4 regions of the Paenibacillus sp. 1A_MP2 genome follow, and region 4 is predicted to be linked to each of the others. Evidence: riboswitches for the same ligand, from Rfam matches in the RefSeq annotation. Region 4 holds a riboswitch; each other region holds the start of a gene.
The links. Region 4 has a riboswitch for thiamine pyrophosphate ahead of thiC (phosphomethylpyrimidine synthase ThiC). Riboswitches for the same ligand answer to the same signal wherever they lie in the genome.
Positions count from the first base shown of each region.

Region 1: another riboswitch for thiamine pyrophosphate. It lies ahead of ACTWJ7_RS16240 (thiamine phosphate synthase); the one in region 4 lies ahead of thiC (phosphomethylpyrimidine synthase ThiC).
Region 2: another riboswitch for thiamine pyrophosphate. It lies ahead of tenA (thiaminase II); the one in region 4 lies ahead of thiC (phosphomethylpyrimidine synthase ThiC).
Region 3: another riboswitch for thiamine pyrophosphate. It lies ahead of ACTWJ7_RS33375 (ABC transporter substrate-binding protein); the one in region 4 lies ahead of thiC (phosphomethylpyrimidine synthase ThiC).

Region 1 is NZ_JBQQCS010000001.1:3,311,248-3,319,110, reverse strand. Features, by position in the region: gene ACTWJ7_RS16265 (response regulator transcription factor) at 1-88, opposite strand, end outside; gene ACTWJ7_RS16260 (MoeB/ThiF family adenylyltransferase) at 263-1,312, opposite strand; gene ACTWJ7_RS16255 (thiazole synthase) at 1,309-2,076, opposite strand; gene thiS (sulfur carrier protein ThiS) at 2,080-2,283, opposite strand; gene thiO (glycine oxidase ThiO) at 2,280-3,509, opposite strand; gene ACTWJ7_RS16240 (thiamine phosphate synthase) at 3,514-4,065, opposite strand; TPP riboswitch at 4,421-4,530, opposite strand; gene ACTWJ7_RS16235 (ABC-F family ATP-binding cassette domain-containing protein) at 4,655-6,205, opposite strand; gene ACTWJ7_RS16230 (hypothetical protein) at 6,338-7,321, opposite strand; gene ACTWJ7_RS16225 (hypothetical protein) at 7,308-7,859, opposite strand; gene ACTWJ7_RS16220 (hypothetical protein) at 7,856-7,863, opposite strand, start outside.
Region 2 is NZ_JBQQCS010000001.1:4,188,577-4,196,439, forward strand. Features, by position in the region: gene ACTWJ7_RS20485 (hypothetical protein) at 1-17, shown strand, start outside; gene ACTWJ7_RS20490 (TetR/AcrR family transcriptional regulator) at 85-690, opposite strand; gene ACTWJ7_RS20495 (DHA2 family efflux MFS transporter permease subunit) at 974-2,413, shown strand; gene ACTWJ7_RS20500 (TetR/AcrR family transcriptional regulator) at 2,574-3,473, opposite strand; gene ACTWJ7_RS20505 (GNAT family N-acetyltransferase) at 3,523-4,056, opposite strand; gene tenA (thiaminase II) at 4,099-4,770, opposite strand; TPP riboswitch at 4,892-4,990, opposite strand; gene ACTWJ7_RS20515 (hypothetical protein) at 5,037-5,255, opposite strand; gene ACTWJ7_RS20520 (NAD(P)/FAD-dependent oxidoreductase) at 5,264-6,394, opposite strand; gene ACTWJ7_RS20525 (hypothetical protein) at 6,636-6,878, shown strand; gene ACTWJ7_RS20530 (TetR/AcrR family transcriptional regulator) at 7,176-7,745, opposite strand.
Region 3 is NZ_JBQQCS010000001.1:6,790,726-6,798,588, reverse strand. Features, by position in the region: gene ACTWJ7_RS33395 (TatD family hydrolase) at 1-357, opposite strand, end outside; gene ACTWJ7_RS33390 (ABC transporter ATP-binding protein) at 452-1,351, opposite strand; gene ACTWJ7_RS33385 (ABC transporter permease) at 1,395-2,153, opposite strand; gene ACTWJ7_RS33380 (thiamine-binding protein) at 2,153-2,443, opposite strand; gene ACTWJ7_RS33375 (ABC transporter substrate-binding protein) at 2,703-3,743, opposite strand; TPP riboswitch at 3,968-4,080, opposite strand; partial or broken gene ACTWJ7_RS33370 (NAD-dependent epimerase/dehydratase family protein) at 4,136-4,911, opposite strand; gene ACTWJ7_RS33365 (VOC family protein) at 4,929-5,315, opposite strand; gene ACTWJ7_RS33360 (hypothetical protein) at 5,534-6,028, shown strand; gene ACTWJ7_RS33355 (helix-turn-helix transcriptional regulator) at 6,248-7,198, opposite strand; gene ACTWJ7_RS33350 (hypothetical protein) at 7,341-7,709, shown strand; gene ACTWJ7_RS33345 (NAD(P)-dependent oxidoreductase) at 7,706-7,863, shown strand, end outside.
Region 4 is NZ_JBQQCS010000001.1:6,501,219-6,509,081, reverse strand. Features, by position in the region: gene ACTWJ7_RS31985 (lipoate--protein ligase family protein) at 1-334, shown strand, start outside; gene ACTWJ7_RS31980 (hypothetical protein) at 405-629, shown strand; gene ACTWJ7_RS31975 (superoxide dismutase) at 816-1,433, opposite strand; gene ACTWJ7_RS31970 (hypothetical protein) at 1,490-1,618, shown strand; gene ACTWJ7_RS31965 (DUF2935 domain-containing protein) at 1,723-2,136, opposite strand; gene ACTWJ7_RS31960 (alpha/beta hydrolase) at 2,336-3,364, opposite strand; gene ACTWJ7_RS31955 (IclR family transcriptional regulator) at 3,723-4,466, shown strand; TPP riboswitch at 4,585-4,698, shown strand; gene thiC (phosphomethylpyrimidine synthase ThiC) at 5,154-6,848, shown strand; gene ACTWJ7_RS31945 (hypothetical protein) at 6,889-7,104, shown strand; gene ACTWJ7_RS31940 (aspartate/glutamate racemase family protein) at 7,513-7,863, opposite strand, start outside.

The DNA of each region.
Region 1 (7,863 bases), 3.2 Mb from region 4:
GCTCGACTTGGTACCCTTCAGCACCCAATATGCCTTGAATAAAAGAAACCAGATCACCCCTGCCAACCAGTAATATGGATGTTTTCATGTTTTCACCCGGCCTGTCTTATACGCTGCTACCTTGGTTAGTTTCAACTACAGCTGGTCTCCACATACTTGTGACCACTGTGCATCGCAGCATTCTTGTATGTTTATCATGCCGTAAAATGAAAAAGTCCATTCCCGGAAGGAACGGACTCGAAGAATTCATTTGTTTTTATCTTTAACCAAAGTACCGATGAACCAGCGTACGCGCCTCTGCCGTGTCTTTTGTTCCATGAACAAGGACGCGCCCATCCTGAAAAATAACCATCCTGTACGCTCCAGTTGTGAAAGAAACCAAAAATGGATTGGCCTCCACTTTGCCCTCATCCAGCTTGCCGAGGCGATCAGCCGTATGCTGCAAATCCAGTTTCATTCGCCGGGAAGGACGAATCTGTACTGTATCCCTGCCACATAATACATCTGTTTTCTCCAGGTTTGAGGCTGAGAGGTACGGATAATTTGCCTTTACTCCGCAGGAAGGACAATCTTCTTTTCTGGCACCGTCAACGTTAATGGATATATATTCATTTCTCCACACATCGAATGATAGCAATTTGCGTCTAAGCGCATCTAGATTACCACTAAGAAACTTCATCGCTTCAGCAGTCTGATTCGCCGTAACCATCTGCACTGCCTGAGGGATAATGCCTGACGTATCACAGGTGTCCCCACCTAACGGAACCTCACCCAACAAACAGTTTAGACAAGGGGTTTCTCCAGGCAGAAATGTGTAGGTGATTCCATAACTGCCCACACATCCGCCATAAATCCAGGGAATGCGATACTTCTGAGACATGTCATTTATTAAAAGCCGGGTATCAAAATTATCTGTTGCATCCATGATTAAGTCTGCATTCTGAACCAATTCTTCCAGTTCATCCACTCTAACGTCCATCACTCTACCTACAACTTCAACAGTAGAGTTAATCTCCGATAGGCGCTTCTTCGCTGCCATCGCTTTAGGCATTCGCTCAGTGGCGTCTTGCTCTGTATATAACTGTTGTCGCTGCAGGTTGCTCCACTCCACATAATCACGATCTGCAATGGTAATATGGCCAATTCCCGAACGCACCAGTGTTTCTGCAATCCCCGTGCCAAGCGCACCAGCTCCAACAATCAATACTCTGCTGTTACTCAATCGATGCTGACCTTCCTTACCGATAGGTGTGTACCGTTCCTGTCTGGAATAGCGGTCTCCCTGCTCAGAGGATTGTGTCTGATTAGTCATGTATGAACCATTCCTTCCGCCGGACTACTCGCCGCTGCATAGCGCTTGACGGGAATCATGCCTGCCTCATAAGCCAGTCTGCCTGCTTCAACCCCCATTAGCATTGCTTTTGCCATCTTTACCGGGTCCCCAGATCCGGAGACAGCCGTATTCAACAATACACCGTCAGCTCCCAGCTCCATCGCATGAGCAGCGTCTTTTGGTGCACGAAGTCCTGCATCCACAATGACAGGAACGACGGCTTGTTCAATAATAATCTCCAGATTATAGGGATTAATAATTCCTCTCCCCGCCCCTATGGGCGAAGCCCCAGGCATAACGGCATGTACGCCGAGTAGTTGCAATCGTTTGGCCAGAATAACATCATCCGAGATATAAGGCAGTACCGTAAAGCCCTTTTCAAGCAAGATCTCGCAAGCTTTATAGGTTTCAATCGGGTCAGGAAGCAATGTGATTCCATCGCCGATGACTTCCACTTTTATCATATCACAAAGTCCTGAAGCCCGAGCTAATTCAGCGATTCGCACCGCCTCCTCTGCCGTTGAAGCACCCGCTGTATTAGGAAGCAGGGTATACTTTTTCAAATCCAGTGTATCCAGAAAATGCTGTTTGTTGCGATCTTCCAGATTCAAACGCCGAACTGCAAACGTTAATACTTCCGTTCCCGAGGCTTCAACCGCTTGGCTCTGCACTTCCAAATCCGAAAATTTGCCTGTACCCAGCAGTAACCTGGACTCAAACGTATACTTTCCAATCCTCAACATGGTTCAACCGCCTCCCACAAAATGTACAATTTCAATTCGATCTCCGTCTCTTAACGTTGTCGTTTCATGATATTCACGTGTTAAAATTTGCCGATTCAATTCAACTACCACGGTTTTCACTTGCAGATTAAACGAATGGAGTAATTTGTCCACACGATTTAAACGATCCTCAATATGCATGCTTTGTCCGTTGACAATGATATTCACTGCAATATCTCCTTTCGGTGTAACCGTTCCGGACTTAGGTCCTGAATACCCAGCTCTTCCGAGGTTTTACCATCAATTAAGTCAGCCATTAAGCTGCCCGTGATCGCACTAAGCAGTATGCCATTACGATAGTGTCCAAAAGCAGCGAATAAACCCGGAACACTTTCACAAGCACCCACATAAGGCAACCCATCCGGAGTCGAAGGACGTACTCCCGCCCACGCTCGGATAAAATGCGCTTCCTTCATACCAGGCAGCCAATTTGTCGCGGCTGAAAGCAGCTTCTGAATCCCTTGAACGGAGACCTTTATGTCGGTTCTTCCAGGAAGACTTGTTGCACCAATCCACACTTCTCCATTCGCTTTGGGAACAATATATATATCCTCTGCATACACCGTTTTGTCAGGTCTGTAACCGACATGGTGGGGTGAGAACTGCACGGCTGCAATTTCACCCTTCACAGGCAAAACAGGTGTATCAAGGCCCACTTGTCTCATCAATTCTTCGCCTTGTAACCCTGTAGCGATAATGACATTTCTCGAAGTCATTGTTCCAATTGAAGTCTCAATACCTTGCACTCCATTCATGTCCGTATGCAAACAGACATTCTGTACACCTTCCATCACCCTGGCACCCAGTGCCTGAGCCGATCTGACATAAGCCTGCGTTAGATTGACAGGAAGAACCTCGCTCTCGGAAGGTCTGTAATATGCGCCATACGTATCCCTGTTTAACCATGATGCTTCTTGTTGGACAGCCACTCGATCCCACCAAATATGTTCTGTAGAAAAGGAAGACGATCGTTTATTCTTGTAGCTGCTGACCTCACTGTATGAACGAAAAGGAGTAATAAATCCATGCTGTTGCAAACCCATTTCCACTCCGCTAAGTGAATGGATTCGCTCCTTCTGCTCGTGAAGTAATGCTCTGCTCTGCCGCGCAAGCTTCGCCATCACAGCATGAGTGAATTCCTCACTGTCCGCAGCAAGCATCCCGGCAGCTGCACAGGAAGTTCCCCCGCCTATTCTTGCACGCTCAACCAGAAGAACGTCGTGACCGCGGGTGGCGAGTTCACATGCAATGGCACTACCAATAACTCCTCCACCAACAATAATCGTTTCCGCATGAAGCTTGCCTCGAATCTCTGTTCCACCTTTACTCCTGAATACTGTTCCTGGATGATAACCCGAACGATTCCTGCTCTGGCTTCTTGCTTCCTCTCTCATGTTCTCATCTCCTTGGTTCGGCGTTCTCTGAATCCCTGATTGCCTGCCGCAATGAAGCGGCAGCCAGCTCCGGCTTGCTGTTCATCCAAATGGTTGAGATTACCGCAGCACCTTTGGCACCCGCAGTACGAATAGCCCTGATATTCTCCGGTCTAATCCCGCCAATCGCAATCACTGGAATCGAAACATTGGAGCATACTTCAGCCAACGCAATAAGACCTCTAGGTTCGCAATTCGGTTTACTATCGGATTCGTATACATGCCCGTAAAAGAGATAATCGGCTCCACGTTCTTCTGCAACTTTTGCTTCTTTCAGAGAATGAACTGACACGCCTACACGAAGCCGGTTCAGTCGATTTAACTCAGCCAGATCATAGCCTTCAATAGCTGCTTGACCCCAATGCACACCACCCAACCACGCATGTTGAGCCAGCTGATCTAAGCCGTTCATAACGATTCGTTTAGATGGAACACCTTGTGTTTTTAGACTTTGCGCCCAATACATCTGCTGCTCTAGGGTCAGCTTTTTTCCCGAATGTGGATATAATCGATCCATCGCCATACTTTCTTAGCCGTATCTAGAAAAGAGTACATGTCTCCCTTACCTAGCGAAATGACATGCAGTTCAAATGATTGTGCTCCTACATGTTCATGGAAGATTGCCGTCCTGTTCGCCCTCCTCTTGCGTGCTTTAAGCTGGTATAAAACAACAAAAAAAGCCACTCCCGTAGAGGAGTGGCCACGAATTTAAAATTCATGATCAACTGAATGACTGTCGCATGCAATTACTCTATACATAACGTATAACCAACTATAAAAACCATCCATAGTCGCAACGTAGTATACCTAGAAACCGCATGATTCATCTTGCAGGCAATATCGCAAAGTCAACGATAACGCCCTTTGTCATTAGCTGAAACGCGCCACTTCCCTACGCTGGTATGATCCAGATCAGGTGCAAAGGGTCCGGAATCGCATTCTTCCATCTCAGCCGCATCGTGCGGCCCCCCTAGTGTTCATATGAAGCTGTAGCCTATGTTACCATAGACATCTTTTTTGTCACCGTACATTTTCCATTTATTACGTTCTTTATCCATTGCTGAAGACAATCTAGTTATCGAAATAGCTCGTCTGGTATGAAGTAACTATTGTTTCTCGGACCACGCCTCAACATCCCACGTTTTGGTTACCCAGCCTTCATAAAATTCAGGTTCATGGGATACAAGCAGCACGGTACCCTTGAATTCTTGCAGGGCACGTTTCAGCTCTGCTTTGGCCGTCACATCCAAATGGTTCGTAGGCTCATCGAACAAAATCCAGTTGCTTTCACGCATCAGAAGCTTACACAAACGAACCTTCGCTTGCTCTCCACCACTAAGCGCGTTAAGCGGACGGGTGATATGCTCATTTTTCAATCCACAACGTGCAAGATGGCCCCGGACTTCATTCTGTGTCAGATGAGAGAATTCATTCCAAACATCTTCGATCGGGGTAATATTACCTGCACGTACTTCCTGTTCGAAATAAGCGGTTTCCAGATAATCACCCAAGAAAGTCTTACCACTGAGGGGTGGAATTTTCCCCAAAATGGTCTTGAGCAGTGTTGATTTACCTACACCGTTACATCCAACAATGGCAATTTTCTCGCCACGCTCAATCGTCATCGTCATTTTGGGCAGTAATGCATACGAATATCCAATCTCAAAATCAATACCCTCAAAGACCGTTTTACTGCTCGCACGGGCATCCTTGAAATTAAACGTGGGTTTGGCTGCTTCGTCTGGACGATCAATCCGTTCAATCTTGCCGAGCTGCTTCTCACGGCTCTTGGCACGACCGGAAGTGGAAGCGCGGGCTTTGTTCCGCTGAATGAAATCTTCCTGCTTCTTGATATACTCCTGCTGTTTCTCATAAGCATCAATATGTTGGGCCTTATTCATGTCAGCCATTTCAAGGAATTTGTTATAGTTGGCTGCATAACGCGTCAACTTGGCAAACTCCAAATGATAAATAACGTTAACGACCTCATTCATAAACTCCGTATCATGCGAGATCAGAATAAACGCGTACGGGTAATCCTTCAGGTAGCGCGTCAGCCATTCAATGTGTTCCACATCGAGATAGTTCGTCGGCTCATCCAGAAGAAGAGCAGTGGGTTTCTCGAGTAAAAGCTTGGCAAGCAATACCTTTGTACGCTGACCACCACTAAGCGCAGCCACGTCACGATCCAGACCGATGGCTGACAAGCCAAGTCCATTCGCCATCTCTTCCACTTTCACATCAATCAGATAAAAATCACCTTGCTCCAATTGCTCCTGAATGTCACCCATTTCTTCCAGCAACAATTCGAGCTTGTCCGGATCGGCGTCTGCCATCTGATCCGTGATGGACATCATTTCTTTCTCTAACTCAAGCAAGGGAAGGAACGCATCCTTTAACACGTCACGAATCGTTTTTCCAGGCGTGAGCTTGGTATGCTGATCCAGATATCCATAACGAACTTTGGGGGTCCATTCGACCTTCCCTTCGTCCTTTAACAATTTCCCGGTAAGGATGTTCATTAGTGTGGACTTGCCCACACCATTTGCTCCAACAAGGCCTACACGCTCTCCGGCAAGTAAACGAAAAGATACATTTTTAAATAAAGTACGGTCTCCAAAATTGTGACTCACGTTCTCTACTGACAATAAACTCATAAGATGAGGTTGCTCCTATCTATTGGACATTACTATCGTTCCGAAACCCTATTTTAGCACAGGTGTTGCCTTTTCTGAAAGTAATGTAAACATCTCATGCAACCTCGCTTTTATATTACAAACAAACTGCCTTTAATTCTTGGAACAGTTATACTCAAAATAACCTTGCCCTGCCGCTTGTTTGGCACTTATAAATACTTCTTCGGCTCTGTAACCATTGCTACATGTGGAAGGGTAATAATATTTGATTCCACTCAACGGATCAACTCCGCCAACAATCGCTGTTTTCTTCACCAGTCTGCCACCACCAATGGCATAATTGTTAATCTTTTGGTTACCTACAGGTATTCCTTGGATAAAAGCCATAAGTCCCGTATCATTAATCGAGTTGTACCAATCTTCCTGAGAAATCAAAGGCATCGTAAAGGTGTAGGAAACACCATTCCTTCTTGCAAACTCATTATGCCTGTTAATAACATCTGCCAAATCTTCCTGCACACTTGTCACGATCCGGCTTCGTCTGACCTGCTCAAACGTCTCGGAATTCTGAAGCAGAGGGATTTGCGTGCTGGAGGCCAATTCTTTCTGGAAACCCTCCACCCACTTGCCCATGCCTGCATCATAGGCATACACATACCCATCGAGTGTGAAGTTAATACTGCTACCATTTGAATCCGAATATGTATAGGGCTTTTTGGGACTCCAAACCTGTCGGAAGGTATCCTCAAGGTTACCGGTCATTTCTGTTTCGTTCGCCAAAATATAGTAACCATCATAATCCAGCACGACTATTGCAGGAATGTAATTAAACATGGTTCGTATAGCAGCAGGGTCATCCTGAATCCCCATATTTAGTGCCATGGTTTGGGTAAATGTAGTCAAAGCAAGCTCTTTGTCCGCTTTAACAAATTTGGTTGAATCATACCCTGCTTCATCGTTTTGCTTCTCATTTTGATGCATCACAGCCCCTGCATCCAGTACAGCAGTCTGAAGTGCCATCTTATATCGATTGCTTAAATATTGAGCCTCTTGGGCATTGTTTGTATGGTGAGATATAACCCAAAATATAGGTAAAAAGATAAGCACAAACACAATGGAAAGATCAGTAATCTTCATTGAGCACCATACCTCCATATGTGGTAAACACCGCTGCAGCCTGCGCAGACCGGTTCAACCACTCACGAATCAGCATGGCAGGTGTACGATTGGTATTTTTGACGGTTACTGTGAAGAAATCCCCCATTGCCAGTGTATATCTACGCCCTGGATCGTCTGAAGCCAGCAAACCAGAAGAAGGAAACAGCTTTGCTTTAATCTGAGCTGAATAATAGCCATCCTGCACAGTTTCATAGGTTCCTGAGAATGTGCTCTGATCCATCGGATCTGAATAATGAGGTACATATTTTTTGTGCAAATGCTCCATGGCAATCTCATAGACGTTACCCGTTCGAGCCATCTGCTCTTCGAACTCTGCATACATGCCAGGTGAAATATATCCCTTTGTTCTGACCGCATCAACAAAACGTGTAACCGTCTGAACAACGGTCATTCGTGCCATGTCATCCTGTCGATCCGCAGTCTCTGCTGCCGGGTATACATAAAGCAAAATCACTGCCAGCAAAACTGCTAGCAGCTTGGATGCGGCATTAATCAAGGTG
Region 2 (7,863 bases), 2.3 Mb from region 4:
CTCCGGCAGATGAATAGCCATCTTATAATCCGTTGAAAAGACATCCGCGTATAGTTGATCCTGACTATTGTTGGATGTTTTTGGTTATATCAAATCATTGTAAGAATAAGCCCGAATTAAAGAAAACTGTTTGGCAAGAAAATGTGGGGCATAGGGCATGTCATTGCGAAGCCAGGATACAATGGTTCCTATCAGGGCTGAGGAACTGTACCAGATGGCGATCTCCTTATGAATACCCGCTTGTGCAAGAGAGCTTCCTATCTCCAAACTTTCAATCTTGGCCGATACGAGTCTCGTTAACAATTTCAAAAGCCTTTCCGTAAAAATGGGTGTGCGTCTGGAGGCAAGAACAACACGATAGAATTTGGAATGGTCAGCAAAGTGTTCAAGCAATTTAACAAGTACAGGCCAACCATCGTCTTTGGCAGCATCCTCTAACGGAGGAGCATACTCGTCCACGATCCGTTCAATGTGCTCGATCATCTCGTCCGCCATTTTCTCCATCATGTCTGTGATGTCCCGATAATGCAGATAGAAGGTCACACGGTTGATCGTCGCTCGTTCTGCAATCCGATTGACCGACAATTTTTCGATGTCCATTTCCTGCAAAAGATCTACAAAAGCATCACGAATCAACTGCCTCGTACGAAGTATACGAGGGTCTGTAGCAGACTTCTTTTCGTTTTTCATCGCAAAATCCCCTCCTCAAATTTTAAAAATTACAATTTTAAATGATCAGTCGTTTATTTACGAATTAGACTACATATTTTATTTTTCCGTAAAATAAGCAACGAAAATACCCAAAATCGTAAATTGTATTCTTCGGGAATATGTATATAATTCAATAGATACAATGTAAACTATACAACACGTTGTAAATTTAGTCACGTGTGGATTGAAAGGATGGAATGGATTGAGCCAGGCTAGATTAAAAGAAAGAGATGACGTAAAAAAGGGCCCCATACTGTTTGTTATGATTTTGGGTGCATTTCTTGCCACATTGAACCAAACCGTAATGAGTGTGGCAACTCCGGAGCTGATGGGTGATTTTAATATCTCAGCAGCAACAGCCCAATGGTTTACAACAGGTTACATGCTGGTGAATGGTGTACTTATTCCCATCACGGCCTATTTCATGCAACGCTTCTCGACACGGCAATTATTTCAAGCTTCGATGTTTATTTTCCTCATCGGTACGATTATATCTGCCCTTGCGAGCAATTTCGGTACACTGTTGACAGGCCGTATGGTTCAAGCAGCCGGTGCTGGTATTATCATGCCATTGTTAATGCATGTCATTCTAACCTTGTTCACTCCTGAGAAAAGAGGCGCCGCAATGGGCATGGTCGGTTTTGCCATCATTTTCGCTCCGGCGATTGGGCCGACCCTTGCTGGTTATATTCTTGAAAATTACACATGGCAAACGATGTTTTACGGAATGATTCCACTAACCGTTATCGTTATTGGTTTTGCGTTTGTATACCTCAAGAATGTATCGGAACGAGTCAATACCAAATTCGACACACTCAGTGTATTGCTGTCCACGATTGGATTTGGTGCATTACTGTATGGCTTCAGCCGGGCGGGAAGTCTGGGATGGTCAAGTGCAGAAGTCATCATATGCCTTGCAGCAGGAGTTGTTTCTCTTGGACTATTCACATGGAGACAACTTGCATCTGCAAATCCCCTGCTCGATCTGCGGGCCTTCAAGTATAATATGTTCTCTCTGACCACGATCATTAATATCGCGATCACGATGATCATGTATGCTGATATGATGCTGCTTCCGTTATACCTCCAAAATGCACGGGGTTACACTGCATTGGAGTCCGGATTATTGCTGCTTCCAGGAGCGCTTGTCATGGGCTTCCTGATGCCGATTACGGGTAGATTGTTTGACCGTTTTGGCGCAAAATGGCTGGCGATTATCGGGATGGTTATCACAATCGTAACCACTATCGGGTTCATTGATTTGACCGATTCTACCAGCTACACCTACCTGGTATTAATGTCAACAGGTCGCCGAATTGGTATGGCCTTGCTCATGATGCCAATTCAAACGGCAGGTTTGAATCAGCTGCCACCACGACTTGGACCACACGGTACAGCGATATCCAATACCGTTAGACAAGTGGCTGGCGCAGTTGGTACTTCATTACTCGTGAGTGTAATGACCAGTCGTACAATGACACATGCGCAAGATATGGTTGCAACGGGTGCAGCCAACGGATTAACGAAGCAGCAGTTGGGAATGGAGTCCATGATTCAGGGAATTAATGATGCTTACGTTGTCATTATCGGCATTGCTGTTCTCGGATTGTTACTTTCCTTCTTCATTAAACGTACCAAACAGGCAACAGAGGACGATTCCAAACAGCCTGTAAGACAAAAAGTCTCCATGAATACAAATTAAAAATAGCATTTACATGAATTGCATCTTGTATAGTGCTTGGTATCTTATACAAAAAAGCGGCAGTCCGGACCCTATGCTTTACGTCCAATCTGCCGCTTTTTGTGTATTGAATTATGAATAATAGTCTTCTCACATAAGTAAGCTCAACTTCGTTATCGTTTCATTTCGTGCTCCCCATCGGGACACTCCTGATTTGTTCGAGATATGATCTGCAATTCTTGACAATCCTGCCTGCCTCGCCTTGAAGAGAACCCGATTCAAATTCCGTCTGAAATGCCTGTAGAGTTACTTCCAACATGGAAATATTGATCTCTTTCTGTTCGACTAAGCAAAGCAGCCCTTTTGTCAGTTCTTTCGCTTTAATAGACACTTCCGATTGGAGAATGGCATAACTGAATTTCTGAAGACCTGCAATCAGGCTGTTTTTATCCAGCGCAATGTCTTTGGAATCAGGAGCAATCATCGAAAGACTAGGAAAATCGATAATATGCTCCTGTCTTTCCAGCATGGAACGCAGTAAAATTTCAATATAATTCAGCACTTTTGGCACAAGATGACTCCAATCCGGTTGGTCGAGATGGAAATTTCTCCACGTATTTGAGATTTGATGTACCATGCCAAAACAAAAAATAGCTCCTTCAAAAGCAAAGGGTTTTAATTCTTCGCCAAATACCTGTACCAGTCTTTCCGATAACCAATTTAACTGCATGCGAGTCAGATTTGCCACATCACATTTCCCAGAATAAAAGCCTGTCCAGAATAGCTCCACAACACGCTGTTTTTCAGGCAAAATCATCGGCATCATAATCTGATCCACCAGTAAATCAAAATCGGAAGCATAGCTTTGACTCTCCAAATTTTTGCGAATCATCATGTCTTCCTGTACACGTTGCTCCAGAATAGCAAGAATACAATCATCTTTCGAACTAAAGAATTTATAAAATGTTCCTTTGGACACACCCGACTCATCTAGGATCATTTGTATGGAGGTGCTGGTCACTCCATGTTTCTCAAAGAGCACAAGAGCAGAGTCCAATAACATTTGTTTCCGTTTATTCATAAGTTCCCCTGGATGATTTCGGTGGTTCACGTCACGATATCTTGATCATCTAGCGTAAATCCACTGCAAACATCAGATGCTCCTTCCATATCCCCCTGATTTTAATATTCTGGCGATCCATCTCCTGGAAGCCCGCCTTAAGCAGCACTCGGATCGATCCGGCATTGTTGGGCAGCGCACCTGCCTCCACGCGTTTTATTCCCGCATCATTCACGGCAAAATTCAGTGCTAATCCAAGGGCTTCACTCATGTAGCCCTTGCCATTGTGCGCCTGGTCGAGCACATAACCTACGATCCATTTTTGGGCGGAATCCAGTTCAAGCTCGAACAGAGAGATCTCCCCAATGAGCTCATTTGCCGTGTTCAGGAAGATTCCGAAAGAATAACGCTTCCCTTCTTCCCTGGCCTTGTTCCAACCTTCAAGCAGGGTGACCTGACCCTCCAGCGTATAGAATGTCTCCGATCGTTCACTTGCCGAAATCTCTTCAAAAACAGCCCGATTGCGGAGCTGTACATCCAGCACTGATGCCGCGTCCTCCATGTTCAAAAATCGTAAATAGATGCGTTCTCCACGATTGTTCATCTGTATGTTCATCCTTGTCTCTGGTTGTAGTCTATTTCATCATTAGAAGTACGAGAGTTTCCGTTTATACGCCATATCCCAGAACAGATATTCAAATTCAACGCTTCTTCTGAATATGTCCTCAATGGCTTCCAGTTCCTGCTCGGTTTTATGTTCACATAATGCATCCAGTGTATCATAGAACCATTCGAATGAGTCGCGGAATTCATCACTTGCATAATTTTCGATCCAAGTCTGATAGAAATTACCCTCTAATGAATCCCGATATTGTTCTTTTAATCTTGTGGCATAGTCGTAATACGTCCACGCACAAGGGAAAATGACGGCGATGATTTCGGCAACCCCGCCTGTTTGAGCAACACTCATCATATTTGACGTATATGCCTTGTTGAAAAGAGATGGTTTGACAGTATGATGTTCATCCAGCGTTATCCCAAATTCATTCATGTAATTCCGATGCAAATCCATTTCTTCGTACAGAATAGCGTGTTGAATAACCGTAAAATTCGTCATCAGTTTTTCATCCGCAGCCTTCACTGCACCCATCGCAAAAATCTTCGCATATTCAATCAGATATGTATAGTCCTGGAGTAGATAAAACTTAAACGCTTCCTGATCCAGTGTGCCTTTCCCCATCTCGTGTAAAAAAGGATGATTGTATCCATCTTCCCATACGGTTATGGACTTGTCTTTTAACGTTCTTGAAAATGACATGATCAGTTCTCCTTTGTCCAAATCATATTGTCCCATCTGCAATCCCGCTATTGCTTCCTGTTATGAAATATACACACCAAAAAGCCCTTGTCCTAATTTCGGCAAGGGCAAAAAATAACATGAGTACATGTCATTTGCTCCCTACGTCAGTATTAACTAACAGGTTCAAAGGGTCAGGTTTTAACCTTCTCAACTGCGAACAGTCCCCCTGCAAATTGCTCAGGCTTATTACAACATGTGTATCTCCAAATGTCAAACTATTCCTATTAATCTTCGAGTTTGCCTAATTCCTCTTGCAAGCTCTTCAGACGGGTGCGAATGGTTTCAATCCTATTCTGCACTTCACTTAACTGGTTCAAATCCCTTTCGTATGCCTGTTGCTCTTCCTTGGCTTTTGCCAATTCATCCTCTGCAACGCCAATCTGGTGCTCCAGATATATGATATCTGAAGAGCTGCCGTGAGTTAAACGCTGTGAATATGTCATGGTTCACCTCATTTCTGGTCTTCCATTGCTTTTCCTATATTATATGGCTGAATATCGATATCCAAATCCATACCCAGAGCCAATTTGGCCAGTTGACTTCCTATAAAGGGCCCCATCGTCAGACCTGATGCTCCAAGCCCGTTGGCTGTGATCAAGCCATCCCAACCAGGAACAGCACCCATTACCGGAAGAAAACCCGGTGTGAACGGACGGAAGCCTACTCTCACTTCCTGAAACGTGCTATCAGCTAAACCAGGAGCCAGTTCCAATCCTTTATTCAATATTTCCTGCATTCCGCCTGCGGTTACTCTTGTATCATAGCCTTCAATATCATTTTCGTGAGTCGCCCCAATCACAATCTTCTGTTGATCAAAGGCTAACAAATATTGATCCGAAGGAGGCATGACCACAGGCCATTTCTCAGTATCTTCTCGATCGTGAACCTGCAAATGCATAATTTGCGCCTTCTGATAATGAACCTTAAAATCAATGCCCAAGGGCTTGAATAGTTCATTGGCCCAAGCGCCGGCACACACAATAACCTCGTCAGCCGATATGACTTTCCCGTCAACAACTACTCCAGTTACCCGATTCGACTCATGTTGAAGTGTCGCGTCCCCATCAATCAGGACCGCTCCATTTCGCTGTGCCGATCGGATCAAGGCATCGCGCAGCGCACGGCCATCGATACGCGCAGCACCGCTGATGTATACGGATTGAAAAGTTTCCTCTAGTAGAGGAAAACGCTGATGGGTTTCTTTTGCATCCAACAGGGTAATATCACCAATCTCCGGTGCATCTTCTTTACGAAGATGTGCCCGTTCCTGCATCTTGTTGAGTTTCTCCACATCGGTATGAATACTAAGCGCACCCACTTGAGCGTAACCCGTTTCCGTTTCCCCTTCACTCTTAAGTTCTTCAATCAACCCGGGATAGAAACGTGCACCTGCCTTGGCAAGCTGATACCAATCCTGATTGCGGCGTTGGGATAACCAGGGACAGATAATCCCGGCAGCGGCATCCGTAGCCTGCCCTCGATCTTTCCGATCTATAATAAGGACCTCTGCACCCCATTTTGCTAATTGATAGGCTGTTGATGCCCCAAGAATTCCTGATCCTATGACGATGACTTTCTTCATGATTGCATTCCTTTCCTAAATCAATGTATCCATTATAGCCTATACTGTTCGACATGATAATGGCAAGGCATCGGCATGGTGATACATATTCCTAAAAGGTTTTCGGTAAAAGCTCATCGGATTGAAAACATTATTTAAATTACTGTTATTTATGTAATATAATTCAAATCAAGTTTCTTTTAACGCAGTATCCGCGCCATTTACGCACACGACCTTTAACGAAATGAGGAATAACACAACGATGCCGAAACGTAGTATGGGGAATTCGCTGGATACCGATATGCCACTTATGATTACAGGCCAAAACCAGCTGACCGTAGATGAATTGATCCATTGGAGCGACCATTCACGGGATTACGGTCCGAAGCAGCGAATCGGTGAACAGATTCAGAATGTTATAGTCCTGGTTGACTGGCACAATAATGGTGTAAAGCATGGAATCCCTCCTGTTGGATATGATGGAATGCGTGCAAAAGCGGCTTGAAACGGTATTGGGTTCAGTGCAGATTATCAACCTCCTTGTCGCAAATTCACTGTCTTAATTTGGTAATGATTTGAATCTACTAGAAATTTATATCATTTTTTTGTAAGTTTAAAATCTTAAATTATGAACACTGTTAATTTTTGAATATGTATCCCTAAGATCCATTTAATGCTTTAGAGCATTTTCGTTAGCTATCCACGCAAAAAAACACGCCCAGAGCCACTCCGTATCCATTGACACGGTTGACTACCAGACGTGCTTCAAATATAACAATACATCATTCCATATATTTAGCGGCTACGATCTGGCCTTGAAGCCATGATAGAACGTATCCACAACCAGAGAAGCTGCCGATTTACGAGCAATATCACCACTTACTACCTGCTGCCAAGTCAGAAACAAGATAGAATACAGCACATCTACAATCCAGTTTTTATTGACATCCGGACGAAAATAATTCTTTTGCTGCAACAAGCTGACCGCATGCAGTATCGGCTCTCTTAGCTTCGAATCTGCTCCTTCGATCTCAGGGTTGTAGTGAATAGCTGCATCATGGGTAAGGAAAAATATTTTATCTCCTAACGGAATGAGCACTTCAATCAGTTCCGGAATATACGTTTCACAGTTTTCCTCATCCAGATGAATGTTTTGCATGGCCTCACTTACAACCTCAATCGCACGCAAGCCCAGATAAACCATTAATTGTTCGCGACTCTCCACATAACGATGCAGGGTCGCAATGCCGATTTTTGCAGACTCTGCGATGTCATTCATGGATGCATTGGGCTTTTCAATTAGCAGTTTGGTTGCTTCGTCCAGAATGGAGTTAAGTCTCGTTTGCTTCATCGATGTCAGTTCTTTTTTCAACGGGTTTACACCTCTTGGGGAGTTTATTCTATATATTGATTCAATAATCCATCATTTGAGTGGGATATGACTATAAAATTATAGCATAGTTCCTCGCCATACCAATATCTGAACGTGA
Region 3 (7,863 bases), 290 kb from region 4:
ATCAAAGAGTTGTCCGGATTGTTCGGCTTCCTGTCGGTTGTAATAAGGCAATCCAACTTCCCCAATCGCTATAGCTTGTCCGATATACTTTTCGATCCAGTGGAAGAACAGATCCAGCTCTGCCAGGGACGGCAGGGCCTGTTCAGGGTGGAAACCAAAGGCTGGATATACGGCACGAGGGTATTGTGAAGCTAGTTCCAGGTTGGCTTGGGCAGATGCCAGATTCATGGAGACGGCGATGACGGCTTCAACTTGGTGGGATGAGAAGGAATGCAGCATCTCGCGTTGTTCTTCAGGTGTATATTTGTCCAAGTGAAGATGTGCATCGATCAAGGGTGCAAAAGCGGTTGAGTGCATGGATAAACTCCTCCTTTTTGTCTTTTACCAATGTTACGCAGCGTAGTCTCTCTGGATCACCCATTTCAGGAAAATAATAACTTAAAAACCCGCACTATTTGGATAGGCGGGTCTTCTGTTGTTCTTCTCTCATCCACTGGGAAATTTGCCGCTTACGCTCAAGAAAAGCAGGTTCCTCCGTGATCGCTTCGCGCCGTGGACGTTCAAAGGGAACATCGACCTCGTGCAGTACGGCTGCAGGCCGGTTCGATAAAACATAGATGCGATCAGCAAGCAGCAAGGCTTCCTCGATATTATGCGTAATGAACAGCACCGAGCGGCGATTCTGTTCCCAGATATCGAGCAGCCAGCGCTGCATGTCGCTGCGGGTCAGTGCATCCAGCGCGCTGAATGGTTCGTCCAGCAGCATCAGCTCCTGTGGACTGAGCAGGGCGCGCAGAAATGCAACCCGCTGCTGCATGCCGCCCGATAACATATGCGGATAGGCTCGTTCGAATCCGGCCAGTCCGACACTGCCCAACCACTTCCGGGCATTGGCAAGCGCTTCGGATCGTGGCGGTGTGTCCGCAGACACCTCGCCAGCAAGCAGCACATTGTCTTCAATGGTACGCCACGGGAAGAGGGCAGGCTGCTGCGGCATATAACTGATCTTGCCGCGCTGTCCGGTAACATCCTGACCATTCATCAGAATTTGGCCCTCCTGTGGTTTCAGCAAACCGCCGATGATGTGGAAAAGGGTGCTTTTGCCGCAGCCGGAGGGGCCGACGATGGCTACGAATTCTCCTTGTTCCACGTTCAGGGACAAGCTATCCAGAACGGGTAATGTGCTACGCCGCTCGCGGAACGAGGCATGCACATTCTGAACTTCCAACGCTGGCGATGAATGTTTAGCAGTTAAGGTCACGGCTTCATGTTCAGGACCTCTGCTACCCGTTGGAGTTGTTGTACGCGCATCCGGCGAAGCAGCTGCCCGCTCGTTGTGTTCGGGTGTCATCTCGTCATCACTTCCTAACCTTTATATAGGGCATATTTCAAAATTATCGCTTCTGCGGTCGCCAGCGAACGAGCAGCTTCTCCAGTAGTGCAATGAGCAGGAAGAGCAGCAGACTCAGTGCCACAATAATCATGATTGCTACGAACAGACGGTCCGTCCGATAGGCCGATTTTTGCAGCATCATATAATACCCGATGCCCTTATCTGCTCCAATCCATTCCGCGATGATCGCACCCATGACGCTGTACGTAGCGGCAATTTTGATCCCTGAGAACACCGAGGGCAGCGCATGTGGAAGCTCAAGCTTCCAGAAAATTGAGCCGCGTTTTGCGCCAGCCATGCGCATATAGTTCATCATCGCCGCATCGGTGCGGGTCAACCCGTCCATGGCAGCTACAGCCACCGGGAAGAAGCAGACCAGAATGATGGTAATCAGTTTGGGCAGCAGCCCAAATCCGAACCAGATCAGCAAGAGCGGAGCGAGCGCGATGGTCGGTATATTTTGACTAAGAATAAGTAATGGATAGAGTGCAGATTTCAAAAATGGAATCAGATGCAGCACCATCGCAATCAGTAATCCCGTAAGTGTACCTGCTGCAAACCCGATCAATGTCAGTTGGATGGTTGCCCATGCGTGCATGCCAAGTCGCTCGGCCTGAGAGGCCGCTTCATGGGCGATGTCAGAAGGCGCAGGCAGCATCCATTTCTCGATATGAAACAGGGAGACAGCTCCCTGCCATACCGCTATAAAGAGAATAACCGCCACGAAGGGCGGCCATACGCTTTTCCAATAGGCATGCATTAGCGATATTTCTCCGTCAGGGTGTCCATGCTGAAGCCGCTCGGGCTATGGGCGATCTTGATCTGTGAGATGATGCTGGGGCTGCCGGCTTCCACAAGAACTTCATGCATTTTGCGGACAACCTCCAGCAGCTCCTCCAGTTCTCCCTCCATCGTGGTATCGAGTGGATTAACCTGATATTTCAAGCCTGACTGCTGAATAACTTCAATGGCACGATCAACGTAAGGATAGGAATTTTCGCCATTGGGCGTTTTGGGAATGACTTGAATGCTCAGTAGTGTGCTTGCCATGAAACATCACTTTTCCTTTCGGGTTAAATTGCATGAGTTGAACCAGCTTTACACTTTACCACTCCGATTGCAGTACCCTCTTCCGATCGCTGTTATCCCCGGATTTTTTGATTCCATTTTCCCCATGGGGAAAATCCGGGGATAGCATATGCTTCCGAAGGAGCTTTCTTTAAGAAAGCTTTTAGGCGACCGCTTCGCTTCTTCAGATGGGTTCTGCACTCTTCGTTCTGGTGTAAAAAAAGTTAAACTTAAACAATTTTTATTGGGGTAAGAACTCGTTTGTATACGCTTTGGACACATCTACCTGCTCATCGAGCAGTTTTTTGCTAAACATCCAATCCGTGTAGTTCTGCCATACTTCCTGCTTCTGCTCACCCCAGCGTGGTGCGTCATCCTGATATTTTGGACTCAGCCATTTCTGGCTCGCGAGTACAAGATCCTTGTCCAGATCCGGTACGGCCTTGATCAGAATGTTGGCAGCTTCTTCGGGATGTTCAATCGCGTATTGATATCCTTCGGAAGTCGCTTTCAAGAACGCTTTAACCAGCTCGGGATCATTCTGAATCGTCTGTTCATTCGTCACAAGCACAGGTGTGTAGTAATCCAGGGCTTCGGAATAATCCTTCACATACAGCATGTCGATCGGCTCGCCGCGAAGTTCGGCTTCAATGCCCGTCCACGCGTAGAAAATCCAGGCAAAATCGATATCGCGTTTCACAGCTGTGAAAAAGTCTGCATCGCCCATGTTAATATTTTTCACTTTGGATACATCCGCACCTTCGCCTTCCATAATGGACTGCATTACGGCTTCTTCTACCGGGGAGCCCCAGCCACCATAGGTTTTGCCTTCGAAATCTTTGGGAGACTTGATGTTCCGATCTACCGGAGCAGCAAATCCGGATGTATTATGCTGAATAACTGCAGCGATGGACACGAGCGGTACGCCCTGTGTGCGGGCCTGGGTCACACTCTCCTGATAACTTACGCCAAAAGGCACTTCGTTCGAAGCAACCATGGTATCCGCGCCTCCGGTACCTGGCTGAACAATCTCCACATTTAAGCCTTCAGTTTTATAAAAACCTTGATCTACGGCCGCATACAGGCCGGTATGATTCGTATTTGGTGTCCAGTCCAGTACCACTTTAATATCCTTGAGGGCTGCATTGTCACCCTCACTGCTGTTTTCGGTGTTGCTTCCGCTGTTCTCTCCTGAAGGTGCAGCTTCTTTGCTGCCGCATGCGGCCACAGTTACCAGCAGCACACACAAGAGCAGCAATCCCATCATTTTACGCCATCTCATCTTCATTTCTCTCCTTCATATTGTCCGGCCAGTGGCGCGGGTGCTCCTTGGCTTCATATCCAAGCTTCTTGCATAAATCGACAGATTTATACCAGCTATGATCCGGATGACGTCACTTTTTTTAGCTCTCTGGCTATAAAAAGAACATTAAAAAAGCGCCCCGTTAATCCGGGACGCGTGCAGGCGTTAGAGATGTGGCACTCAGCAAAGAGGCTGGGCTGGGCCAATTCGATATACTCCGATTCCTACGCTGGCATGATCCAGATCAGGTCTAAGGGTCAGTATCTTGGTGGGATACACTCTCAGCCGGCCTATTCCGACTCCCCTGGGAAACTATGAAGTTACGGGCATTACTAGGTGTAATTATAGGCCAGAGGCCGTTGCATGTCCAGTCAGGAACTGGATGGAGGGACGAATCGTGGCGAATCATATAAGGAAATCTGGCTGAGTGCAAAAGCATCGGATTTCGGGTCATACCCCACCTGTTTCTGCGTGGTTTCCAGATTCAAGCGTTTAAACCGATTATTCGAGATCCCATGCAGTATGGTAAAGGGCTCCAGATCTGTAGCTATAATCGATTTGAACACCAGATCACACAAGTCAGCCGGACTAATATACGCGCTCATATCACGAGCCTCCAGCGGCGGCCCATCCGGTTGGAAATCATCATATGCCCCAATACGTATTGCAACACTTTGTAACCCCTCGGTATAAGCAAAATAGGAGGCGAGCGATTCACCAAAACATTTACTAACCCCGTACAAATTCCGTGGGCGTGTTGGCATGTCCGGATAGATCTGGGCATCAATGGGATACCCTTCGATCGTCTGTGCACTGCTTGCCAGGATGACTCTTCGTACGCCTTGATCCTTGGCCGCACGGAATACATTAAATGTACCTTTGATATTGATGTCCAATAAGGATTCATAGAAGCCGGCATACGGGGAGGGGCTCCCGCCAGATGTACAACCACTTCCATACCTTCACAAGCTTGCTGACAAGCTTTGGCATCCGTCACATCCAGTGCCATGATCTCATGGCCTGTCCCAGAATACGTATGCAGTCTGTCGATATTCAGATCCGTAAGTCGCAGGTGAAATGCCTCTGATAAATGTTGAGATAAGTCGCGTCCAATTTTTCCGGCTGCTCCGGTAATTAAAATGTTCATCAAATCAGCTCCAATTCTTAGCGCTGGAAGAACTCAATCCATTCCTTTTCCGGTCCATAGATGAAGAAATAACGGTAACCGTTGGGCAGTGTAATGATCTCTCCATCAATAAATTCGGCCTCGGTTGCCTTAATGCGCTTGTATTCGGATTCAAGATCATCGACATGGATGGCAAAATGGTGCACCGTTCCTTCGGCAGGCAGCTTGTCACTGTATCCCTGAATCAACTCAATCTCGGTCTCGTTGCTTCCGTTGAAGCCGAGAAAGGCGAGCTGAATGACGCCGTTGGTATGGGTTACCCGGTCTTTCAATTCAAGACCAACAATCTCCGTATAGAAGCGGAGTGTGGTCTCCAGATCACGAACGGCGATGCCGACGTGGTCAATGCGCTTTTGAAAACTCATATCCAAAATCCTCCTTGTAGTAGATGAATCATTCTGCCATTTTAAGGAATATCATAGGGCTGGACTACGGGGTTGTCAAATAGGAAAGATACATTCCCTGTATGATAAAGATTCTAAAGAGATGCTTTCCAATGGTTGTAGAGTTCACAGAATGTTCACTTATGTGGGTGTATCCCGGATCTTTATAATTGTCAAAGTAAACAGAGAGGATGAGAGAATTGCCAACAACAAAGAAAGAACATATTATTTTCGGATTGATGATGTGTACAGGGATGGTCGTGGTCATGATGTTCTTCAATCTATGGCACAGTGGGTTACTCGGCAAGATGTCCCCGCTTGAAATACTGTTCCAATTCGTATTGTGCTTCATCATTGCATTCCTGGTGGAGTCCTTCATTGTCGGACCAGTGGCGAGGAAAATTGCATTTTCTTTACCCTTTGACAAGTCCAACAAGATCTTGGGCATTCTCGCTATGTCATTTTTCATGGTTATTGGGATGGTACTGATGATGTCCATATACGGAATGATCTCGGCATCTCTTGAAAATCAGCTAAGCGGGGCTTCGATATGGAGTACGTATCTTCATACGATCGCTCGAAATTTTAGTCTGGCGCTCCCTTACCAACTTATTATTCTGGGACCACTCGTGCGATATGTATTTAGATTCATCAAGGGTAAAGGAAATGTGGTTCCTTCTAATGTAGGTAAATGAAGTAGAAAGTAAGGTTAGCTCCGATTTTTAGCACGTAAATAAGTATTTCCTGGGTAATTACCTCCAGCTTCAATTAAATGTAAAACAGCCCTGCAGTGATTTGAACTCTATATGGTTAGACAACATCCAAGCGTGGAAGGTGCAGTTCACAATGAAGGGGCTGTTTTTTTATACTGGTTGGATTCATGTTGTTTGTACTGTTTCAACGATGTGCAATTATTACTTCCTGTAAAGTTCAATCAATTGCTGGAGTTTCTGCTGAATGAGGCTTCTTAATTCCGCAGGTTCGTAGACGTTGGCTTCAGCACCAAGCCCCAAGAAGAAGTGGACAGCCCACGACATGTAAGAAGAGCTGATAGAGCGCCGAATAACCCCTGAACCATCCTCGTGGGTATCAATCGAAGAAGACAGCCATAATTCGGATTGACAGCGCCTGACACCTTCAGGGGTTAATGTCACTTTAAGCTCAAGCGTATCTGTCTCATCCATCCTCATGATCCAGGGTCTGATATTCTCTACCTTGATTAATTTACTATGATCCACATGCTGTTGCGGGAGAACATCGAGTTCCTGAACCCGGTCTACCCGGAACACGCGATCACCCTGAGCCAATTCACAATAAGCCTGACAGTACCATAATCCGTTCATAGTATAAATTCCAATCGGATGAATCGTCCTCTCCTTGCGCTGTGCGGCCTCGTATGTAATCTGTACGGGTCGCTGCTCCAGCGCGGCATCCAGTAATCCTCTCAAATGGGGCAGCTCCAGTTGATGTGGTGGAATCCAGAAGACGAGCTTTTGCTGCATATGATCGATCTTCCGTTTAAGCTCATTCGGCAAATAATGATAGAATTTGTGCAGTGCACTATTTACCTCATTTTCAAACGGCAGATGGCGATAGTTCTTTAATGATTGGCCTGCAAGGAATAATGCGGTCGCTTCATGTTGGGTAAACTGGATGGGCGGAAGAACCTTGTCGCGCAGTACACGATAACCTCCACCAGGCCCAGGCTGCGAATACAGCGGCACACCAAGTTCGCTTAACTCCATCAGATCGCGAATCATCGTCCGGCGGGATACACCACATTCATCTGCGAGCTCCTGAATGGTAAAGGTTTGGCGTTCGTTTACCAGCATGATGAGCTGGACAAGTCGTTGTGCTTTGTTCATAGGTAGTTACAACTCCTGAATATATTTTAATGATCCCGATAATTAGTGCCATGAGTTGGCACTATTATTTCGTATACTAAGCCATGTAGTCAAGCTTATTGGAGTTTGCGCCGAACTGAACAACGAGAGGGATGGATAAGAGATGGAGAAGATGAAACAGGGGACAGAACAGATGGTAGAACTGGTAAATCACCCGGATGAGGTGCTTGAACTGGTTATGTTCAGATTGAAGGAAGGAACAGATCCCGTACAATTTATCACAGCTGCAGAAGAACTGGAGCAGTGCTTGGTGCGTCAGATTCCCGGTTTTGTACGTCGGAGTTTGTTATGCACGGAAGATGGGGTTAGCTGGACCGACTTGATCTATTGGCAGGATATGCAGTCCGCCGCAGCGGCACTGAAGCTGTTGCCTTCTACAATGGAATTCAGAGAATTTACCTCCATGGTGGATCCCAATGATATGGTGATGCGTCATCTGATGCCAGTACAGAAAGGAGAAAAAACAGCATGAAAGAAGTGACGATCATTGGACTGGGATCCATGGGGAGCGCAATGGCAACGGTTTTGCTGGAAAAGGGGTATCAGGTTCATACATGGAATCGTTCCCCTCACAAAGCAGAGACTCTGGTTGCAAAAGGGGCGCGTTACGTGCCAACGGTGGGTGA
Region 4 (7,863 bases):
ATTCTGTGGTATTGCCCAGCGCAGACAGGCCAAGGCTTATATTATTACTGCCTTTATCATCGTGGAGGGACAAGGAGATCAACTGGCAGCAGATGTGCGTCAGTTCTATCAGGACGCAGCAGACGGTGCCAACGAAGGGTATCCGGATGTTCGGCCCGGAACGATGGCGAGTTTGCAGGAACTGGCGGGTGTCCCTTCTACTGCGGCGTATACAGCCTCGCTGGTACGCACACTGCGTCAGCGTTTTCCCCTGGCGGAGACAAGCCGAGTGTTGACCGTGGATCAGGAAGCTGTCAGACGGACGGCTGAGCAGATGAAGCTGCGTTATGATTAGGTTCAGAAGCTTGGACTTGGAATTGGGTAATAGAGATGATATGATGTGATTTCGGAAGGAGAGTGTCTACATGGAAACATTAAGATATACGTATTTATATGAGGTCATTTCCACAGGCGAAAAGTCTGAGTTCAGTCAAATGGCAACAAGCAAAGAAGAAGCTGCTGCTCTGATCATTGCACGTATCGCTGATCTTGAATTTACAGGTGAGGAAGATATCAAGCTGGGCGATCTGATCGCGATTAGCAAACAGGTTGGCGACAATTATGTTGCCTGTGAGGGTTGCGCCTCTTAATGGCGTGAGGTTCCTAGATTATTCTAATACAAGCAAGTCTTCTTGAATCAAGAGGCTTGCTTTTTTTGCGATCCAAGAGATATCTTTCAGTCTTTAAGCTGGAGATATCTCTTTACATCAACATATTGCACCATGGATTCAATGCGCTCCAGAGCACTCCCCGATACTATGCTTAGCCCGACAATCCTAATACGGCGGCCATAACAGCTTGCGCGCAGTTTCGTAGCGTTCCGCCACAGCTGGCCAATAAACAACCTGCCACCAGTCCTCGATATATTTTTTGCGTTCATTCTGGTGTTTCAGATAGTAGGCGTGTTCCCATACATCCAGCGGTAGGAGAGGCACGATGTCGGACTGAGATAAATTCTGGTGTTTCTCCGCCTGCAAAATTTCCAATCTGTGCGCCCGTGGGCTCCAGACCAGCATGGCCCACCCGCTGCCCTCCACCTTGTTGGCAGCCTCGGTGAATTGATTTTTGAACGCCTCATAGCTGCCGAAATCCCGCTTGATCTGTTCTGCGAGCATGCCGGAAGGCTTACCTCCACCTTTGGGATTCATGATCGTCCAGAAGATCGTATGCAGGTAATGGCCTGCACCATTAAACGCGAGTTCACGTTCCCAATGTTTGATGAGTTCGAAATTGTTCTTTTTACGCGATTCTGCCAGCTTTTTCTCTGCGGTGTTCAGTCCATCGACGTAGGATTGATGGTGCTTGTCATGATGTATGCGCATGGTCATCTCGTCAATATGCGGCTCCAGCGCATTGTAGGCATAAGGTAGGGGAGGCAGTGTGTGTCCGCCAATCGGCACAGGTTTCTCCTTGACCACCGCTGTGTTAGCGTTGGGTGTGCCCTCTTCGTTTGCATTGGGAGACTGAACAGCAGCTGAAGCCTGCGCCTGTACGGATGGATGAGGGTGTTGACTTTTCCCACAGCCGAAGACGGATTTTCTACAGCTTCACGATTGGACTGTCCAGATACGGACGTTGATGCAATGTGTACGTTGGAATCAGCCGGTTGCCCCGAGGTTTGAAGGATATGTTCCAGTGAAAAAGTTGATTCAGACACCGAATCTCGCATAGCTCCATGTTGTTTCAGCGTTTCGAGTACCCCCAGGAAATACTCGGATTCGCGAATGAAATGTAAAATAACCAATTTGGCAAGTGGGACAGACTGAACAACAGTGCTTTGCTCCAGGAGGACATATAGCTGTCTAATGAACTCTCGCGATTGTGCGCAGGCCGCAGCCACGAGCTGTTCAATACAGCGAATGATGTAGGGGCAGGAGGCTGGGTTCCCGGCAGTATTTGCTTCAACAGCTGATTCGCGACTCTTTCGCTGTTCTCAAAGATGGCTTCCCATTCTGCAAACCATTGGACATATGCGGGTTCAAGATCAGGAATCAATGCACTGATGACAATCGTATGTTCCTTTTCTTGCTCTTTCCAGAAACGAACTTCTTCAAGTACCCGCAGAGGCAGCAGATGTCCATATCCATACCAATTCATAAGTGGTAAACCTCCGTTCAAATGGATTCAAATCTAGATCCAGCAGTAAAAATAAAATTGGATCCCCCGGTTCGCTCAATTTTGTAATATACAAGCTAGAGCTGTCTTTAATTACGTCCCAAAAGTATATTCTCCAGTCATGTTGTCCTATGTACACAAAAAAAGAGCCCCGTATAGGAGCTCTTGAATTACCGGATCTTCACGATTCTCCGGCATTGGTATTTTCCACATCATCGCTGCTCGTCTTCGTTACATGACTCAGGAATGTGGAGACACGACGCAGGTATTCCTTCGGATGCTCCCGGAAGATCAGCTCATGATGCGCACCATCCACAATCCATTCATCGGAATACGGATTGGTCTGGTTGGCAGCGAGCAGCTCCGCAATCGGGTAAGGAGCTTTCTCATCCTCGGTACCATGGATGAAGAAAATAGGGAACGGATAATCTTCCTTTTTCACTTCCTGATACGGAATCTGCTGCAATCCGGTCCCGTTCAGAATGGGGAACAGCAGATTCATAATCTGCAGCGTAGGTTGACGCGGCAGATCAATCTGATTATGGATGTTATGGTACAGTGTATCCGGCTCAAGCAGGAACGTGCTGTCCAGAATCATCGCATCCACATCTTTGGTAATCAGCCCAGTCTGGAGGGCTGTACCTGCACCCATGGAGAAGCCCCATACAACAAGCTCCTGAGCTCCGCGCTGCTTCGCAAACTGGATTGCGCCAAGCAGCTGCTGGGATTCGGCTTTGCCGCCTGTAGCGACAGCTTTGTTCACCTGGGAAGCGAAACCGTAATCGAACATCACCACATTGAAGCCAAGTTGATGGGCATAATGGGCAAGGTCATACATTGGTACCCAGGTTTCTTCACGATTCGCACCATATCCATGGCTGAATATGATGGTTTTGTTTGCATTATCGTCAGCCGGAATATACCAACCCTGCATTGTTCGACTGCCGTCTGCTGCCGGAAACGTGATGTCTTGATACTTCATGTTCTTGGCCTGCATGGGATTGGAGAAGACAGGCGCTACCGTTGGATTGGATAATACCCAAGCAATATAACCGTGTAGTGCAATGAAACAAAAGAGCAGAAAAAATACAACGGAGAGCAACAGCGCCACGACAATATGTTTGAACCGGATCAGCCTCGGTGATAACGAAGAAGGCAGATCTGACACTTTCGTTTGCAGCGGGGCTTCGCTCTGGGATGTCGGATACATGATTGCCCCTCCTTTAAAAATCAAATGAAGATAACAACGAGACGAACAGAGCGGATAAACGATTTTTCTGACTACGTATGAAGCAAAATCTTAATTTAATATATCTTTATCGTATGTTCCAATATAGTCAAAGTCAATTGATTGGAGCCATTTGTTACGCAATTGTTATATAGTTCTGAAGATATATGGTTAACATTTCCTTAGGGTGCAAATTGCAGGGGATTTTGATTTATAAAAAGAAAATATTTACAATTATCTCTCTTCCAATTGGCGCTTTTTAGTTTACAGATGAGACCGTTTCTCATATAATTTATGTAACCAAGTTTCATGTGATGAAACATGAGGAGGGCAATATGCCATGGAAGACCGAAAGTTAACCGTCCGGGCTGTAGAGCGGGCGCTGGATATATTATTGTGTTTTACAACGCGCAGTGATCTGGGACTCACGGAAATTGCCACTCAGATCGGTCTGCACAAAAGTACAGTCCATCGTCTGATGGCTACTTTGGAGGAGAAAGGGTTCGTGATCCGGGATGCAGCCACCGAGAAGTATCGACTCGGCATACGCATCTGGGAGCTGTCTGCCCATATGTCTCGCAGCGATGATCCTGCCATTCTGCTCCTTCCTGCGATGGAGCGGCTGAGGGATCGACTGGGCGAAACCGTAAGCTTATATCTGCGTGATGGCAGTGAGCGGATTCGGATTCAAGCTGTGCAGAGTGATCAGGCGATTCGCCGGGTGGCTCCGGTGGGAGTCAGACTTCCGCTATCCGTTGGAGCGTCCAGCAAAGTGCTCATGGCTTTTGCCACCGAGGAAGACCGTGAAGATCTGATGAATGGACCGGAATGGCCGGTATTTATCGATCCCAAAGTATATTTGGCACAGATGAAAGACATTCTGGAATATGGCTACGCAACAAGTTATGAGGAACGTGAACCGGGAGCTGCGGCAGTATCTGTCCCCATCCTGGATCGGAAAGGCAACATCGCTGCTGCCTTGTCGGTATCCGGGCCTGTTAGTCGCCTTTCCCAGGAGACGTTGCATGAATACGCACCTGTGCTGAAGGAGGCTGCTACACAGATGGGACTCATGTTATCCTGATTTTATTTTCTGAATATAAAGGTTGTTTTTATGATTCGGTTGCGCTACTCTGTAATGGACGGCCTAACGGGGCCAGCATAATTGAATATGCATTTGCGGCTTAAATGCTGCAACTTGTTAACGTTACTGGGGGAGTCCGAATTGTCCGGACTGAGACGGAATCGCATGAGATTCCGGACCCTTTGCACCTGATCTGGATCATACCAGCGTAGGGAAGTAATCGGCGATACGACCACGAACACCACATGATGTGACCTATGGATGGGCTCCGCTATGGAGCCTTTATAAGGTGCGTTATTGGTGATGGACATAAGCCGGTTCCCTTGGGAACCGGCTTTTTTATATAGTAAACAGGCGGAAGAAGCTGCCAGAACTGCTTTTGGGCAAAGTACCGGGGAGCATCTGCCAAGCTTCTGGGATAGAGTTCATTTGCATTCACTGCCTACGTATTACTAAATGTGATGTCCCTGCTTTCTGTCGTATGGTCGCTCTTTCTTTATCTATGTTGTGGATGATTCGGGACAAGTGCGCAAGCATTTTAATCCAGACGATCACCAATGAGGAGGAGACAAGAGCGATGAGTAAAGGGAACAGAACGATGGGACAGGACGAGCAGGATCAGCAGTTGGCAAAGAAAAAGGGGCGACCGGACGGGTTCAGCCCTTCCCGGGCAGCCGCAAAGTTTACATTTATGGCTCTCGACCGGACATTGCTGTACCGGAGCGTGAAATTGCCCTTCATGACACGAATACTCCCCAAGGAGTGGAGCATAACGAACCGCTGCGTGTCTATGATACGAGCGGGCCGATGACCGATCCCGGATTTCATGCCGATATCCGCGCAGGTCTGCCAGCGCTGCGTACGCGATGGATTACGGAGCGTGAAGATGTTGAAGCTTACCGGGGACGGACGGTAAAGCCGGAAGATAACGGTCTGAAGCCAGGATGGAAGCGAGCTGGAGCCGAGGAGTATCCAGGGTTGCGTGGTCAACCCTTGCGAGGAATAGCTGGGCGCAGCGTGACCCAGATGCATTATGCACGACAGGGAATCATCACGCCGGAGATGGAGTTCGCAGCCATTCGTGAAGGCGTGGAGCCGGAGTTTGTTCGACAGGAGCTGGCGAGTGGCAGGGCGATCCTTCCGTCGAACATCAATCACCCGGAGAGTGAGCCGATGCTGATCGGGCGTCATTTTCATGTGAAGATTAATGCGAACATCGGAAACTCTGCCGTATCGTCCTCTATCGAGGAAGAGGTGGAGAAGATGACTTGGGCGGTACGCTGGGGGTCAGATACGGTGATGGATCTTTCCACAGGCAAGGACATTCATACGACTCGGGAATGGATCATCCGCAATTCTCCGGTACCGATCGGAACGGTGCCGCTCTATCAGGCGCTGGAGAAGGTCAATGGTGAAGCCGAAGCACTGACCTGGGAGTTGTATCGTGACACGCTCATTGAGCAGGCAGAGCAGGGCGTGGATTACTTTACGATCCATGCAGGCGTGCTGCTGCGTTATATCCCGATGACCGCCAAGCGCATGACAGGCATTGTGTCACGGGGCGGGTCCATCATGGCAGCATGGTGCCTTGCGCATCATCAGGAGAATTTTCTGTATACCCATTTTGAAGAAATCTGCGAGATTATGAAAAGGTATGACGTGGCGTTCTCTCTTGGAGACGGGCTGCGCCCAGGAAGCATCTACGATGCTAATGACGAAGCCCAGATGGCGGAACTGGCTACGCTTGGTGAACTGACACAAATCGCCTGGAAGCATGATGTGCAGGTGATGATCGAAGGTCCGGGACATGTGCCGATGCACAAGATCAAGGAGAATGTCGATCTGCAAATGGAGATTTGCAAGGAAGCGCCGTTCTATACTTTGGGACCGCTGACGACCGATATTGCACCGGGATATGACCATATTACCTCGGCGATTGGGGCAGCGATGATCGGTTGGTTCGGTACGTCGATGCTCTGTTATGTTACGCCAAAAGAACATCTGGGCCTGCCCAATAAGGATGACGTGCGGGAAGGGGTTATCGCCTACAAGATTGCTGCACATGCTGCCGATCTGGCGAAAGGTCATCCGCGTGCCCAGCGACGGGACGATGCGTTATCCAAAGCACGGTTCGAGTTCCGCTGGCGGGATCAGTTCAACCTGTCGCTGGACCCGGAACGTGCGCTATCCTACCATGATGAGACGCTGCCGGCCGAAGGGGCCAAGGAAGCCCATTTCTGCTCCATGTGCGGGCCGAAATTTTGCAGCATGCGGATTACGCAGGATATTCGTGCTTTTGCCGCGGACAAAGGATTGTCCGAGAATGAGGCTGTGGCTGCGGGCATGCAGGAAAAGGCAGAGGAATACCGGACACGCTCCTAAGCGTTGTTACAACGCAATCTGGGCAGCCTGATATAGTGAAATGCCGTTCCTCTCCGTGATCGTGGAGAAGAGCGGCTTTAACCCGGTATGTGGTGTTCGCAGGCCAATGGCTGCTCCTGCACAGCATTTGCGGTGGGTATTCCTCCATGGCTTCCTCCAAGTGCTGCATAGTTCAGACGAAGTGACCCGTCAGGCCGTCAACCTGTGGCGGGTCACTTCTTTTACGGTCGATGTATGTGAGGAGCGCAATAATTAACATTGCGAACACGATTACATCGTTGAAAGAGTAGCTCAGCCCCTAACGAACCGAGCACACGCTATTTGCCGTAATTTCCACAGGTCTGCGATTTAACGAATCATAGAGACGTTATTTCTTGAAATGCAAGTCCTGCTGTACTGGAAATCGCATGTCTTGACCCCATTAAGGTGGCTCAGGTTCGTTAAACTTAGCAGATCACGATAATTCTGATAATAAGACGCGCTGGGTTCGTTAGAGCTTTTGCTCCAATCTAGAGCAAGAGAACTTCTGGAACAAGTTCTTCAGATGAGATGTCGCATCACTGATTCATCTTAGGCGTGGCGTTACCGATATAAGCAGAGCTGGAAAATCAGTTTCAAATATCGACGCACCGCTCAAAAAACACTTACCGCTCACCGCTCAACATTAACGCCGAACTATGCTCAACTTCTTCTCCAAATAAGCCGCTAGCGAAGCCAACGGGCTATAGATCGCCAAACCTGTATCTGCTGTAACTCGCGCTGCTGCGGGAGCCATGGACAGTTGAGAGGCTACTACCTTGCTTCCCGGGGACTGCTCAGCAATCTGCTGCAATCCAGCACTCACCGCTGCAAGATAACCTTCCTTATCGCCTCGCATGATTAACTCGAATGTACCCGGTATCAATACCGATTCAGTCTCTACAGCATCAATCCCTTTTCGCTGTCCATTCTCATCATCCTGCTGCAAAGCCTGATTCACCCGTGCCATCGTTCCTTCAATCGTCGCAGGGTTGGT